3 regions of the Chryseobacterium sp. PCH239 genome follow, and region 1 is predicted to be linked to each of the others. Evidence: riboswitches for the same ligand, from Rfam matches in the RefSeq annotation. Region 1 holds a riboswitch; each other region holds the start of a gene.
The links. A riboswitch is a leader RNA that binds a small molecule or an ion and turns the genes downstream of it on or off. The one in region 1 is predicted to bind S-adenosylmethionine.

Region 2: another riboswitch for S-adenosylmethionine. It lies ahead of KBP46_RS16275 (TonB-dependent siderophore receptor); the one in region 1 lies ahead of KBP46_RS13080 (TonB-dependent receptor).
Region 3: another riboswitch for S-adenosylmethionine. It lies ahead of KBP46_RS12235 (alpha/beta fold hydrolase); the one in region 1 lies ahead of KBP46_RS13080 (TonB-dependent receptor).

Annotation. Positions count from the first base shown of each region.
Region 1 covers NZ_CP073027.1:2,811,803-2,816,428, forward strand. The annotation lists gene KBP46_RS13080 (TonB-dependent receptor) at 1-2,758, opposite strand, end outside; SAM riboswitch class I at 2,842-2,940, opposite strand; gene KBP46_RS13085 (type II 3-dehydroquinate dehydratase) at 3,184-3,591, shown strand; gene KBP46_RS13090 (hypothetical protein) at 3,666-4,106, shown strand; gene pckA (phosphoenolpyruvate carboxykinase (ATP)) at 4,157-4,626, opposite strand, start outside.
Region 2 covers NZ_CP073027.1:3,510,669-3,515,294, reverse strand. The annotation lists gene KBP46_RS16275 (TonB-dependent siderophore receptor) at 1-2,062, opposite strand, end outside; SAM riboswitch class I at 2,156-2,261, opposite strand; gene KBP46_RS16270 (alpha-amylase family glycosyl hydrolase) at 2,351-4,626, opposite strand, start outside.
Region 3 covers NZ_CP073027.1:2,644,719-2,649,344, reverse strand. The annotation lists partial or broken gene KBP46_RS12240 (glucosidase) at 1-2,494, opposite strand, end outside; SAM riboswitch class I at 2,682-2,788, shown strand; gene KBP46_RS12235 (alpha/beta fold hydrolase) at 2,849-3,787, shown strand; gene KBP46_RS23745 (ACT domain-containing protein) at 3,793-4,626, shown strand, end outside.

The sequences.
Region 1 (4,626 bases):
CAGGAAGTGTATATCCCAAGCTTACATTTTTAAGTCTTGCATAAGTACCTGAATACAGGAATCTTGAAGACGTTGAAGTCCAGTTATTCGTTGTTGTGCTCAATGCGGGAACATCTGTATATGGATTATCCGGTGTCCATCTGTTCAGTATTTCAGAACTCCACGCACGTCCTCCCGCACTTCCGTTATGCATGATGGAAGTATAATCTGTATCTAAAATTTTACCCCCGATTTTGAATGTCAGTAATCCTGAAAAGTCAAAATTCTTATAGGTAATGCTTGTACTGATTCCTCCTGTCAGTTTCGGCAATGCGGAACCTTGTAATAGTTTTGTTGCTTTTGAGTATTCCGAAGTAGTTCCTTCCACTGAATTTCCACTAGCATCGGTAGAAACTGTTTTCCACAATGGCTTTCCATTGCCTGGATCTACACCCACCCATTCCGGAATAAAGAAATCATATACAGAACCTCCTACCGTTAATAACTTTGTTCCCACCACAAGAGAACCTCCCGGTAATTTGGTTACTTTGTTGTTTAAAGTGCTTAGGTTAACATCAACATTCCATTGGAAATCCTCAGTTTTAACAGGGGTTGTGAATAGTGAAAATTCAAATCCTGTATTCTGAATGGTTCCGATATTGGCAGGATAATCACTGATACCCAACGATGGTGCCACCGGCATATTAAACAGAAGATCCTGGCTTTTTCTTTTGAAGTATTCGATATTCCCTTTAACTCTGTTATTCAAAATAGCGAATTCCAATCCTACGTTTAAATTAAGGTTGGTTTCCCATTTCACATTATTAGTGGAAGTCTTTTCAAGAGTTGTACCCGGTTCTCCGCCAAGGCTGATAAATCTGTACAGCTCCTGATAAGCATAATAAAGCGGTTGTCCGTTAGGTCTAAGTAATTTATCATTTCCTTGTCCTCCATAGCTGGCACGCAATGTCAATTGATTGAATACATTCAGGCTTTTAATAAATTCCTCATTGGATATTTTCCATGAACCTCCTACTGACCAGAATCTCCCCCATCTGTTATCTTTTTCAAATCTCGAAGAGCTGTCTGCTCTTCCCGATGCAGATAAAAAGTAAGTATTATTGTAGTCATACTCTACTTTTCCAAGGAAACTCAATAAGCTTAATTTATTACTGTTTCCACTGAAACTTCCCAGCAGAGAAGCAGCATCCGGCTCATAGTAATAAGGCAGTGAAAACTGACTTCTTGTTCCTGAAATCGTCTGATAATCGTATTTGTAGAATTCGTGTCCTGCCAGTGCATTAACGTGATGCTTTCCAAACTTTTTATCGTACGTAAGGATATTACTGGTTGTATAAGATAGTGTTCTGGTATTGGTTTTCGTCACTGAACCTCCAATTTCCGCTCCTTGCCCAAGTAATGGATTTGAATAATAATGACCGTTATAATTCACCAAATCAACTGAGAAGCTTGTTTTGAATTTCAGTTCCGGCAGGAAAGTGAATTCCATGAATCCTTTTCCTGAAAAGTTATCTTCTTTATTTTCGTTTTTGTCTAATGGTAAAGTTGCAGCCGCATTCTGATTTTGAAGTGCATTTGTGGGCCTGTACTTTCCAAAATCATAAATCGGATTTCCGTCAGCATCTAAAACGTAAGTTCCGTCAGCATTTCTTTCATAATAAGGATAGAAAGAAGGAATAAACCTTGCGGCATTGATGATATTGCTCGCCTTGGAATCTGAAGAAGTTGGTGCCTGCTGAATACTGTTGGTATAGCTTAAGTTGACTCCAACATTTAACCATTTCTTCACTTCCGAATTGATTTTTAATCTGGTATTATATCTTTTAAAACCGGATTCAATCGCCATCCCTTTATCATCCAGATACCCTAGTGAAAAGAAGTAATTACTTTTATCACTACCTCCGCTGATATCAAGATCCATCTGGTTTCTTGATGCCACTCTCTGTAAAACATCTCTCCAATCGTCATTCCAGAGTGGCGATGCACCAGGCAATAGTTTTCCATCTGTTCCCACCGGTTTTGGATAAGCAGTTCCATATGGATTAATTCCAAGGGTAGAAACAAGATTATCCGTTGCCATCTGAGCAGCCTGCTGAGAGGAAACTTTGCCGGATTGATATCCGTTTCTTAATGCTTCCCAATATAATTGAAAGTATTGATCTGTGTTTACCTGTTCATAATCTTTGACAGCTCTTCCTGAGAATCCCTGGCTGATATTAAAATTAACTCTGGCTTCTCCTTTTTTTCCTGATTTTGTAGTGATGATAATAATCCCGTTTGCTCCTCTTGAACCATACAAAGCACTTGCTGTAGCGTCTTTCAAAACACTTATAGATTCAATATCGCTTGGGCTGATGGAGTTCAGGTTTCCATCAAAAGGAATTCCGTCCACTACGTATAAAGGATCACTGGAAGCACTGATGGAACCAATACCTCTGATTCTGATGGTAGAAACCGCACCTGGCTGTCCTGACGCACTGGTGGTCTGAATCCCTGCAACCTGCCCTTCCAATGCTTTGGTGATATTGGTTACAGGTCTGTTATTAATCTTATCACTTGAAATGGTAGCTACAGAGCCGGTATAGCTGTTTCTTTTAGCTTTTCCGTAAGCCACCACTACTACTTCATCAATCTCCTTTTCATGAAGGCTATCTTTTTTCGGTCTGGAATTCTGTGCACTTACACTGGTTACTCCCAGAAAAAAAGCGGCAACCGGAGGTATCCAGGCTTTAGAATTGAATAAATTTTTGCTAATCATAATCAATTTTATTTATCATATATTAAAATTTAGCCCTTTGCAGAAAAACCAGCAAAGGGCATCGATAAATACGATAAACCAAATGCTTATTTTTCCTTAAAAGGCTGAACGTAACACCTTGCCCCACGGGTAGGTTGTCAAGACTTCACAGGGTCAGTTCCCTCCATCTTTCTTTATAAGCCGATCGAAATATGGTTGCAAAGCTAAAAACTTTTAGTCTACAAAACAAGTAGACTTATTTATTTTTCATGATAAATTTTCAAAAATTAACGTAATTTTTTAATAAAATCCATCACAGTAAAGAGTTACAAGCTTTACCACTTTCTTAAACATGACAAATATCATTATCAATAATTCAATACAACAAATTAAATCTGTCCAGAAATTTTTAATCTTTAATTGAAAAAAGTTTTTAATTTTATGGTATGAAAGTTTTGATCATCAACGGCCCTAACCTCAATCTGTTAGGCACAAGAGAACCGGAAATCTATGGAAATGTTTCTATGGAAAGCTATTTGGAAAATTTAAGATCCGAGTTCCAGACCCATGAATTAAAATATTACCAGTCTAATATTGAAGGAGAACTTATCAACAGACTTCAGGAGGATGATTTTGATGCCTTAGTAATTAACCCCGGAGCTTTTACTCATTATTCTTATGCTATTGCTGATTGCTTGAAAAACATTCGCAAGCCAAAAGTAGAAGTACATATCAGTAACATTTATAAAAGAGAGGAATTCCGACAGAAATCTGTAACGGCAGCCAATACAGATGCCGTTTTATCAGGCTTTGGAATGGATGGATATAGGCTGGCTTTATTAAGCTTGAAGTAATTTTGTTACTTATCCTTTTCCCATGAATTGCACAGATTTCTACAGATAATTATGGATAAGTATCAGAGTAATTTATGAAGATAAAAGATAAGGTTTATTGCAAAGACATTGGAATATATTCCGGGCAATTGACGAAAAGAAAAAACTATATCGTTGAAGAAAAAAATGCGGAAAATATAAGAATCTGGAATGACGAAGGAAGACTGAGGTGGTATTCTGATTTTTATTTTAGTTTAAACAATGAACCGGAAATAACTTCTATTCATATTGATGATGAAATTGAAAATATTAAATCTGATGCTATAGAAGTAACCATTGAATTTTCCGACAAAACAAAATATTGGATGACCTTCACTACCCCTCAGTATTTAGATAAAATATTGGACAAAGAGTCTTACTTTTCTTCAAAACACTTTATGATTATAAAATACCTCACTGAAGAATCAATCAAATCAACCGTTCTAAAACTGGATGAACAGAACGAGCTGATTGAAAACTGTAAAAAATATGAATAAAAAAAAAGCCTCATCACTGATGAGGCTTTTTGTATGTTGATTGGTAACTATTAGATAGTTTGTTCCTGCAATTGAGGTCCTGAAGCTACTAATTTTTTACCTTCTTCAGTATCACAATACTGCTCAAAGTTCTTGATATATCTTGAAGCAAGATCTTTTGCTTTTTCTTCCCATTCTGAAGCGCTCTCATAAGTATCTCTAGGATCTAGAATACCTGTAGAAACGTTTGGCAATTCAGTAGGAATTTCAAGGTTCATAATTGGAACCTGAGTTTTAGGAGCATTATCAATAGAACCGTCAATGATGGCATCAATGATTGCTCTGGTATCTTTAAGAGAAATTCTCTTTCCGGTACCATTCCAACCTGTGTTTACCAAATAAGCCTTAGCTCCGTGCTCTTTCATTTTGCCGATTAATGTTTTAGAATACATTGTCGGGTGTAAGGTAAGGAATGCTTCACCAAATGCAGGTGAGAAAGATGGTTGAGGTTCTGTAATTCCTCTTTCAGTTCCTGCCAATT
Region 2 (4,626 bases), 700 kb from region 1:
GATCCTGAGGCGTTCCTAAGTTTTCAGGAAAATGAAAATCTGTGATTTTTGTTTCCGTATAGTTTCCGGCAAGATTCAAATTTAATTTTCCATTCCCAAGAATCCAGTCATAGGAAACCACTACATCTACTCCTTTCGTTTCTGTATCAATGGCATTGGCGAAGAATCTTCCGCTTTCTACCTTAAACTGATCCAGTCTTTTATCTGTTATATTGCTGGTGATCACAACTCTATCCTTTACTTTGATCCAGTATCCATCTATAGTAATTGTCAAGTTGTTTAAAGGTTTCAGCGTAAATCCAGCACTTGCATTGACAGAAGTTTCCTGTTTGAGTTTATCAAATCCAAGAATTTTAGCGGCTTCGCTATCGTTGCTGAATATTCCTTTGGTAACAATCTTAGAACCCGAAGTAGAAATATCTGCATAGGAATTATTAAAATACTGTTGTTGCAATGATGGTGCTCTGAATCCTGTCCCAACAGCGGCTCTTACCGCATAGTTTTTTACAAACTCATATCGTACAGCGAGTTTTCCATTCAAGGTATTTCCGAAATCTGAATAATTTTCAAATCTGGCAGCAGCGTCAATGTTGAGTTTTTTATCCAAATCATAGGAAACATCTGCATATACTGCCGTGGAATGTCTGTCTTTCTTCAAGGCATTGTTGGGAGAGAATCCGATGAAGGATTGAGATCCGCCTGCACCAAGCACTGTTGATCCTTCAGTGGCTACATTTCCATTGATGTCATATTGGGTATAGGATGCTTCGTCACCCGCTTTAATCTGGTATTGTTCAAATCTGAATTCTCCCCCAAATGCGATATTGAAACGGTTTATATTTTTAGAAACATCAAGATTAATGGTATTCTGCAGAAAACTATGGGCGCCTGCATAAAAACTTGTGGGTGATTTTGCACCCAGAGAAGCATTATTCGTATTGTTTACATTATAATTGAAAGTATTGCTTCCAAAGGTGTTACTAAGGTCAAATAGCCAGTCGTTAACATTATATTTCGCACCTACAGCATAAGAAACGTCATATACCTGAGAGGCCAGAGTAGCCTGAAATCCGTTCGGATAAATGGATGAAACTACATTAGACTTTTCGCTCGGCAGTCTTCTGAAACCAAACCCTTCTCCTTCTTTAATACTGAAACCTCCGAAAGAATAGAGTTTAAAATGATCATTAAAAGGATATTCTGAGTTGAAAAACAGCTGTCCCTGTCTGATCTGGGCATCTCCGATCTGAAAATTAAAATCATCACGTGTTAATCCTCTTTTTACAATTTCTGCATCATCTGCAGCTCTGGCAGCTTTTACGGCTTCAGCATCACCAGCAAATTCATAGGCAAAATTATCCCCGAAAATATCCAGGTCGTGATTTTGCGTTCTAGTGGTTTTTCCTCTGTGACTTAGCTGTAATGAAAGATTAATATAGCCTTCTTTCTTTCCTAATGAGGTTCCATAGTTAACTCCTGCCTGGTAAGTATCACCATCATTTCTTCCGGTTAATCCATAGGTAAGGCTTGCTGAAGCTCCTGTATTTTTCTTAAGAATTATGTTGATCACTCCTGCAATGGCATCAGAACCATATTGCGCAGCTGCTCCGTCTCTTAACACTTCTATTCTATCAATTGCAATTACGGGAACGGTACTCAAATCTGTTCCTACAGAACCATTTCCCACGGTATTCTGATAATTTACCAAAGAAGTAGAATGTCTTCTCTTTCCGTTAAGTAACACCAAAACCTGATCGGGTCCCATACCTCTTAAAGTAACAGGGTCAATATGTTCGGTACCATCAGAAGCAGACTGTCTCACTGCATTAAACGATGGAATCACATAATTCAGGAGATCCTGAGCAGTCATTTGGGGAGAACTTCTCTGGATTTTGTCGATATTAATTACATCTACAGGAACCGGTGTCTCCAGCTTTGTTCTTTTGACATTACGGTTTCCGACGATGATGATATCTTCGATCTGATTTCCTTTTTCCTCACTTTCCTGAGCCGCGACCAGAATTGCTCCAAGCAATAATACAGCTGTGCTTAATTTTTTCATTTTTATTCTTGCCAATTAATAATACGAATCTGACGGATCTTTCCGCAGATACACAAGACTTCAAGAAATGGAATTTATATAGAATATTGACTTCACTTATCTCCCCCAAAGGGTTGGAATTAGCACCTTTACACTTCTGGAATCGTGTAGGTTGCTAAGGTTTCACCGGGCCAAATCCCTCCACCTTTCTTGATAAATCTACTGCAAAAGTAGACTATTTTTCTGAACTTACAAAAAAAGGCAAATCTGCTGATCCGCAAATTTGCCTTTTTTATTTTATAATTTATTTTATTCAATAATCATCTTTTGAATGGCTATTCCTGTATCTGATTTCAACTGCACAAGATACGTGCCTGCTGGATAATCAACCTTCGCATCGTAAGTTCCGCTCTCTTTATCCAGTTTGAAAGTATCCAGTTTTTTACCGGTCATATCAAAAATTGAAATTTCACCTTTTTTTGCTTTATTGAAAACGAGGTGAGCGATTCCGTTGCGAACCGGATTATCCGCAATCTGAAGAGATAATTTGTTGACCGCATTGGTATCTACAGTAGACAACGCACCTGCATAATTTCCAAAGATTCTGAATTCTCCGGGCTGTAAAGTGATCGGAGCCGTTGTGGAAACTATATTCGAAATACTGTTATCCATTAAATTCTGCCATTGACCAGTGTAAGGGAAATAAGGCACTACATTCTGTGCGGAAGTCGTGTAATTGGCCAATACGACAACATTCTTTATTCCTGTTGTAATAGCTGCATCATACACATAAATTCTTGTGATAAGACCAGTAGGATCATTCGTAAGGTTATTGGATTCTATACTGTAAGTTTTAGATTTAAAAACCTGATGACTGTTTCTGATGTTGATGATTTTAGCCCATGTATCATAGACTGCTTTTCGGTTCGCATTGGTATCATATCCTAAAGTGAATGCTACAGGTTTTTCATCGGTTCTACATCCGCTGTCGATGGTACCATTCGCACATCTGTTGATGCTGAATTCATAACCTAATTCTCCAAACTGCCAGATCATTTTCGGACCAGGGATAGTAAAGAACGTGGCCCCGAAAGTTTTCATTCTTTCAAGAGCGGTATTCAGGTCTTTCACATTGTAACCTCCGTTTATAGCACCATAGGTAAGGTTTTTAAACATCAGCCTCTCTTCATCATGGCTTTCTCCATAACCTACGGCACTCATATTGGTGAATCCGTGAAGACTGTGATTCATACGGTCGTAGTTGCTGTTTTCCTGATAGCCCATCGTATTCTGATTGTAAGGATCTGTCTGTTTATTCCAAAGCATAACGCCTTTTCCTTCTGCTATTCTGTAATTTGCCCATTGCTGTTCTTCTGCATCAGTTCCCAGGTGTTCGAAGATCATATAAGAATTGGGATCAATGGCCCATTGTTTATCAGCATAATTTTTCATGATATCCACTCTGTCCTGCTGGTAGGCATTGGTACAGGCTTCATCATTTTCAGAACAGCTTTGCGTAAATCCTTTGGTTAAATCCCAACGGAATCCGTCTATGTGATATTCAGTCAGCCATTGCTGAAGACATCTTTCAACATAATATTGCGTTGAAAGACTTGTATGGTTAAAATCATTGAAGACATTGTATGAATGTTTCGGTACCTGGTTAAAGTAAGGATTGTTCGGTGCAACATCACCATAGCCGTCACCATCAGGATCAATATTCCAAAGTCTAACTAAAGGAGAGCGTCCTGTAGCATGATTAAACGCTACATCCAGAATGACTGCAATTCCGTTCTGATGACATAAATCTACAAATTCTTTGAATTTTTCCGGAGTTCCATAGGCTTTGTCTAATGCATAATGGAAAGAAGTATTGTATCCCCAGGAAAGATTTCCGTCAAATTCCATGATGGGAAGCAGTTCTATAGCATTGATCTTTAAATTCTTTAAATACGAGATTTTATCAATCAATGACTGCCAGTTTTTTTCTTGAGTAAAGTCTCTCAGTAATAATTCATAGACTATAAGATCCTGTTTCGCAGGTCTTTGAAAATTGGAAACCTGCCAATTATAAGCGGTCTGGCCTGTTTTAAATGTTGACACTTCAAAACCCTGCCCGGCAGGAAATGCTGGTAAGTTCGGGTAGGTAGAAGCCGAAATCCACGGGTCATCGTAAGAAGATAAAATTTGTGGGGAATAAGGATCTGCTACTTTTCTCAAATCGTTTGTTCTGTATTGGAAGGTATAAAGTTGCTGAGGAGTGATTCCATTGAGTTCAATCCAGTACAGATCGGGATTTGTGGTGTCTTTTTTCATTAAATAGGTATCATTCACCGTCCAGTTATTGAAGCTTCCTATGACGTGTACAAAATTTTTTCCCGGAGCATATAAAGCCAATCCCACCTTGGTTGGATCTGTCGGATGATAATTGATTCCCTGTCTGATCCAGTTGGATATTGCCTGGGAAACAACATTTCTCGGAACCTGTACAATGAATGCTGCCGTTTTGGAATTGGTTCCCTGTGTCGCCACAAGTTCCATATTTGCATCCTGAGTAACCGTATAACTGTAAGAATAAGATTGTG
Region 3 (4,626 bases), 170 kb from region 1:
CTGAAGTGTTCATCATAATTGAACTTTGGATTACCTCCGTTGAAAGCTCTTTGTCCATGTTCATCCTTTAAAAATAGAGAGCAAAGCCTTTTACTTATATTTTGAGCCACTTCATCAAGATTTCTTTTATCACCACTTCCCGTTGGGAATTCTACTTTCAGGCTGTTCCCATAGTAATAATGGAAACGCTGAAGACTTTCCACAATCAGAAAATTGATTGGAAACCAAATTGGACCGCGCCAGTTGCTGTTTCCGCCAAACATACGGCTGTCACTTTCTGCAGGTGTATAGTAGACTATATTTTCAGACCCATGTACAGAGAAGACAAAAGGATTTTCCTCATATACCTTAGACATGGCGCGGATTCCGTAAGAACTCAGGAATTCATTTTCATCAAGCATTCTGGTCAGAACCTTTGTCAGTCTGTTTTTGCGGAGGATACTCATAAGGTGTTTTCGGCCTTGTCCTTCCTCATCCCAGTGAGAAACCAGTTTGGTCAACTCCGGCTTGTTCTTTAAGATCCACTCCATTCGGGTTCTGAAATTCGGCATCTTTTCCAGTAAGCGGTGGTCAACAATCTCAACAGCAAACATAGGAATCAAACCCACAATACTTCGTAATTTTAAAGAAACACTGTCTCCATTTCCTAGCTGTAGGACATCATAGAAGAATCCGTCTTCTTCGTTCCAAAGTCCTTTCGTTCCTTCGCCCAGGTTTTCCATAGCTTCAGCGATATAAAGATAATGCTCAAAAAACTTGATGGCCATATCTTCATATACCTGATAATACTGGGCAAGCTCCATTGCAATACGCATCATATTCAATGCATACATGGCCATCCAGCTGGTTCCGTCTGCCTGTTCAAGATGCTGCCCGTCCTTTAGTTCCATATTCCGGTCAAAAGCTCCGATATTATCGAGACCAAGAAACCCTCCACCAAAGATATTTTTTCCGTTTTTATCCTTTCGGTTCACCCACCAGGTGAAATTAAGAAGCAGTTTCTGGAAAACTTTCTCTAAAAATAATAAATCCGGTTTTCCGTTAGCTTTTTCATCAATTTTGAAAACACGGAAGCATGACCAGGCGTGTACCGGCGGGTTCACGTCACTCATATTCCATTCATAGGCTGGAAGCTGTCCATTAGGATGCATGTACCATTCCTTAGTAAGGAGCAAAAGTTGTCCCTTGGCAAATTCCGCATCAATGATGGAAAACGGAACACAGTGAAATGCCAGATCCCATGTGGCATACCATGGATACTCCCATTTATCGGGCATAGAAATAATATCCTTATTATGGAGATGATTCCATTCCGTATTTCTTACATATTCGTTGAAATTTCTTGGGGCTTCAAAGTTGGGATCACCTTTCAGCCATTTTCCAATATTGTAATGATAGAACTGCTTATTCCAGAGAAGTCCTGCAAAAGCCTGTCTCTGAACATTTCTTTCATCTTCATTAACGGTATCATTCTGAATTTCTTTGTAAAATTCTTCAGCTTCAGCCTGTCGCGTATTGAATATTTCATCAAACTTTTCAAAAGGCTCATCAGCTTCAGCCGGGCATAATCTGAATTCAAAAACTTTGGATTCTCCGGCACCAATAAGCTCATCAATCAGAAAAGAAGCTTTTGTCCCTTTCTTTGCGGGATTTATCGTATTCGTTTGATGGATAATATAATTATTGATTCCGTCTTTGAAATAAGTGTTTTCACCTGCAGGAGCTCCATAAAGCTTAGAATTGTTGGTTTCATTATCACAAAATACGCTTTGTGCATTGGTATTTCGGGAATAAAGTTTTTTAATGGAGATACTGTCGTGTCCAATATTGATACTTCCGTCATGAGAAGCATTAAGCTCTGCCTTATAGGTGTTGTATCCCCATTTCCAGTTATTTCTGAACCATGCTGTAGGTGCCACCACAATAGGTGCTTCATGCTGGCTTCGGTTACAGACCGTTACTCTGGCAAGAATATCATTGTGATCAGCCTTGCAATATTCAATGAAAATATCAAATATTCATCATTATCGAAAATTCCGGTATCGAAAATTTCATATTCCGGTTCCTTTTTACTGCGTCTTCCGTTTTCTGCAACAAGGTCATCGTAAGGAAATTCATTGATCGGATATTTATACACCATTTTCATATAGCTATGAGTAGGTGTATTATCCAGATAATAAAAGATTTCTTTGATGTCTTCCCCATGATTTCCCTGAGGATTGCTCAACCCAAAGAATCGTTCCTTTACCATTTTGTCTTTCTTGTTCCAGAATGAAAAAGCAAAACACAAAAGCTGCTTTATATCAGAAATTCCGGCAATACCTTCTTCTCCCCATCGGTAGGCATAGCTTTCTGCATTATTATGGTTGGTAAAATTCCAGGCATTCCCGTTCGGGCTATAATCTTCACGTACATTTCCCCACTGCCGGTTGCTTACATAAGGTCCCCAGTTTTTCCATTTGGTATCTTGTAATCTATCTTTTTCGGCGGTCATATCTCATCACTTTTCCATACGAAGTTAGTTTTTTTGAGAAGTAATTCCAATTTTTTTCATCTGAATAATTATTAATATACTCTTGGAATACTTGTATTTAAGGGCTTTTTTAAATATTAAAATAATTTTTTTTGAAATTAAAAGAAAAGAACTACCTTTGCACCATTCGTTCATTCAAATATTGAAAATGTTATCAAGAAAGGTTGAGGGATTAGACCCTATGAAACCTTAGCAACCCTTTGCGCAAGCAAAGAAGGTGCTACGTTCTACCAAAGTATTTTGGACAGATAACTCACTGAAGTTCTTTTCAGCCATTTCCTGTGGCATTTTCAATTGTATTAAAATTTAATAGAATTGAAAACAGAACTAAACTATATTAATCTTACGTATCAAACTTATTCCCAAAAGGAATACCATATCCCGTTGAGCTATCAGCTCTTTGGGAAAGATCTGTTTACAGCCCCAGTTATCTTAATCAACCATGCTCTTACCGGAAATTCAAACGTATCCGGAGAAAAAGGCTGGTGGAAACAGCTGGTGGGAAAAAATCAGATTGTTGATACTGATCAATATACCGTTCTGTGCTTCAACATACCAGGAAACGGATATGACGATTTTTTAATTGAAGATTATGAAGACTTTACTCCTTCAGATATCGCAGCGATATTTTTGAAAGGACTTGAAGCGCTACATATCAAAAACTTATATGCCATTATAGGAGGCTCTCTGGGAGGAGGGATTGCCTGGGAAATGCTTTCCAAGCAGCCGGATCTTGCAGAAATATTTATTCCCATAGCCTGTGATTACAGAACACACGACTGGCTTCATGCACAGTGTCTGGTTCAGAAATTTTTATTAAATGATAAAGAAGAACCATTACAGAAAGCGAGAATTCATGCCATGTTGTGCTACAGAACACCGCAGTCGCTCAATGACAGATTTCAAAACCAATATAACCAGGCCAAACAACGCCTGGAATCAGAAGACTGGCTGGTTTATCATGGTAACGCACTAAACGAAAGGTTTAGTTTAAAGAGTTACAAACTGATGAATCATCTCTTGATGAATATAAATGCTGCTGATACAGCACTGGAGAACATACAGGCACGAATGCACATGATCTCCGTAGATACAGACTTATTCTTCCCGGCTTCTGAAATCCGAATGTGCTTTGAAAACTTAAAAGAGAAAAATAAGGATGTGTCTTATCACGAGATCCAATCTATACACGGCCATGATGCCTTCCTAATGGAATATCAACAATTAAATAATATCATTAAAAACATTTTATAGAAGTAATGAAAAATGCTAACGAAATAAAATTTTTGAAGAACAGATCAATCGTCAAATTTGAAGGAGAAGATTTCCTGGGAGAAATCGGTATTGACGGACGAATTTTTAAAGCGCTTACTTTAGCGCGTATCAGTGTAGGCGTAATCTCTCAGCAGGCTGTAGAGAACGGAATTTCTATTCTGGTGCATGAAAATGATGCAGAGAAAGCAGTGGCTTGTCTTATTGATGAATTCGAAGCAGAAAGAAAGTCAGGAAAAGTTTCCCAAATATATAGTATCAATAATGTTTCTGTGATTGGTTTTGTTGCAGAAGATTTCAATAAAGTTTTTGCAGAACTTGCCAGAAACAATGTTTTTCCATTGCTTTTGAACCAGGTAGCAGGAGAAAACAGAGTCAATATCGTAGTGACGTCTTCACAGGATGAAAAAACAAGAAACATCATAGAATCTGAAATTTTCAAAAAGCCAAAGACCGTTCATCTGGCCATTATTGGCCATGGAAACGTAGGGAAAACCTTGATAGAACAAGTACTTGAATCTGCAGAAGAGATTAAAAAACGCAAAAAAATAGACCTTAAAGTCGTTGCGGTAGCCAATTCAAAGAAAATTGCCTTCAACAAAAAAGGATTTGATGCCCATTGGAATGATGAGGTTTTAACAGCAGAGCATCCATCTAATGTTGAAGAGTTAATTAATTTCTCTAATGAAAATCAACTGGAGAACCTGATTGTTGTGGATAACACGGCAAGCAAGGATTTTGTTAAAAACTATCACGCTTTGGCAGAAAACGGGTTTGATCTGGTTTCTTCCAACAAAATTTTCAATACCCTTCCGATTGAA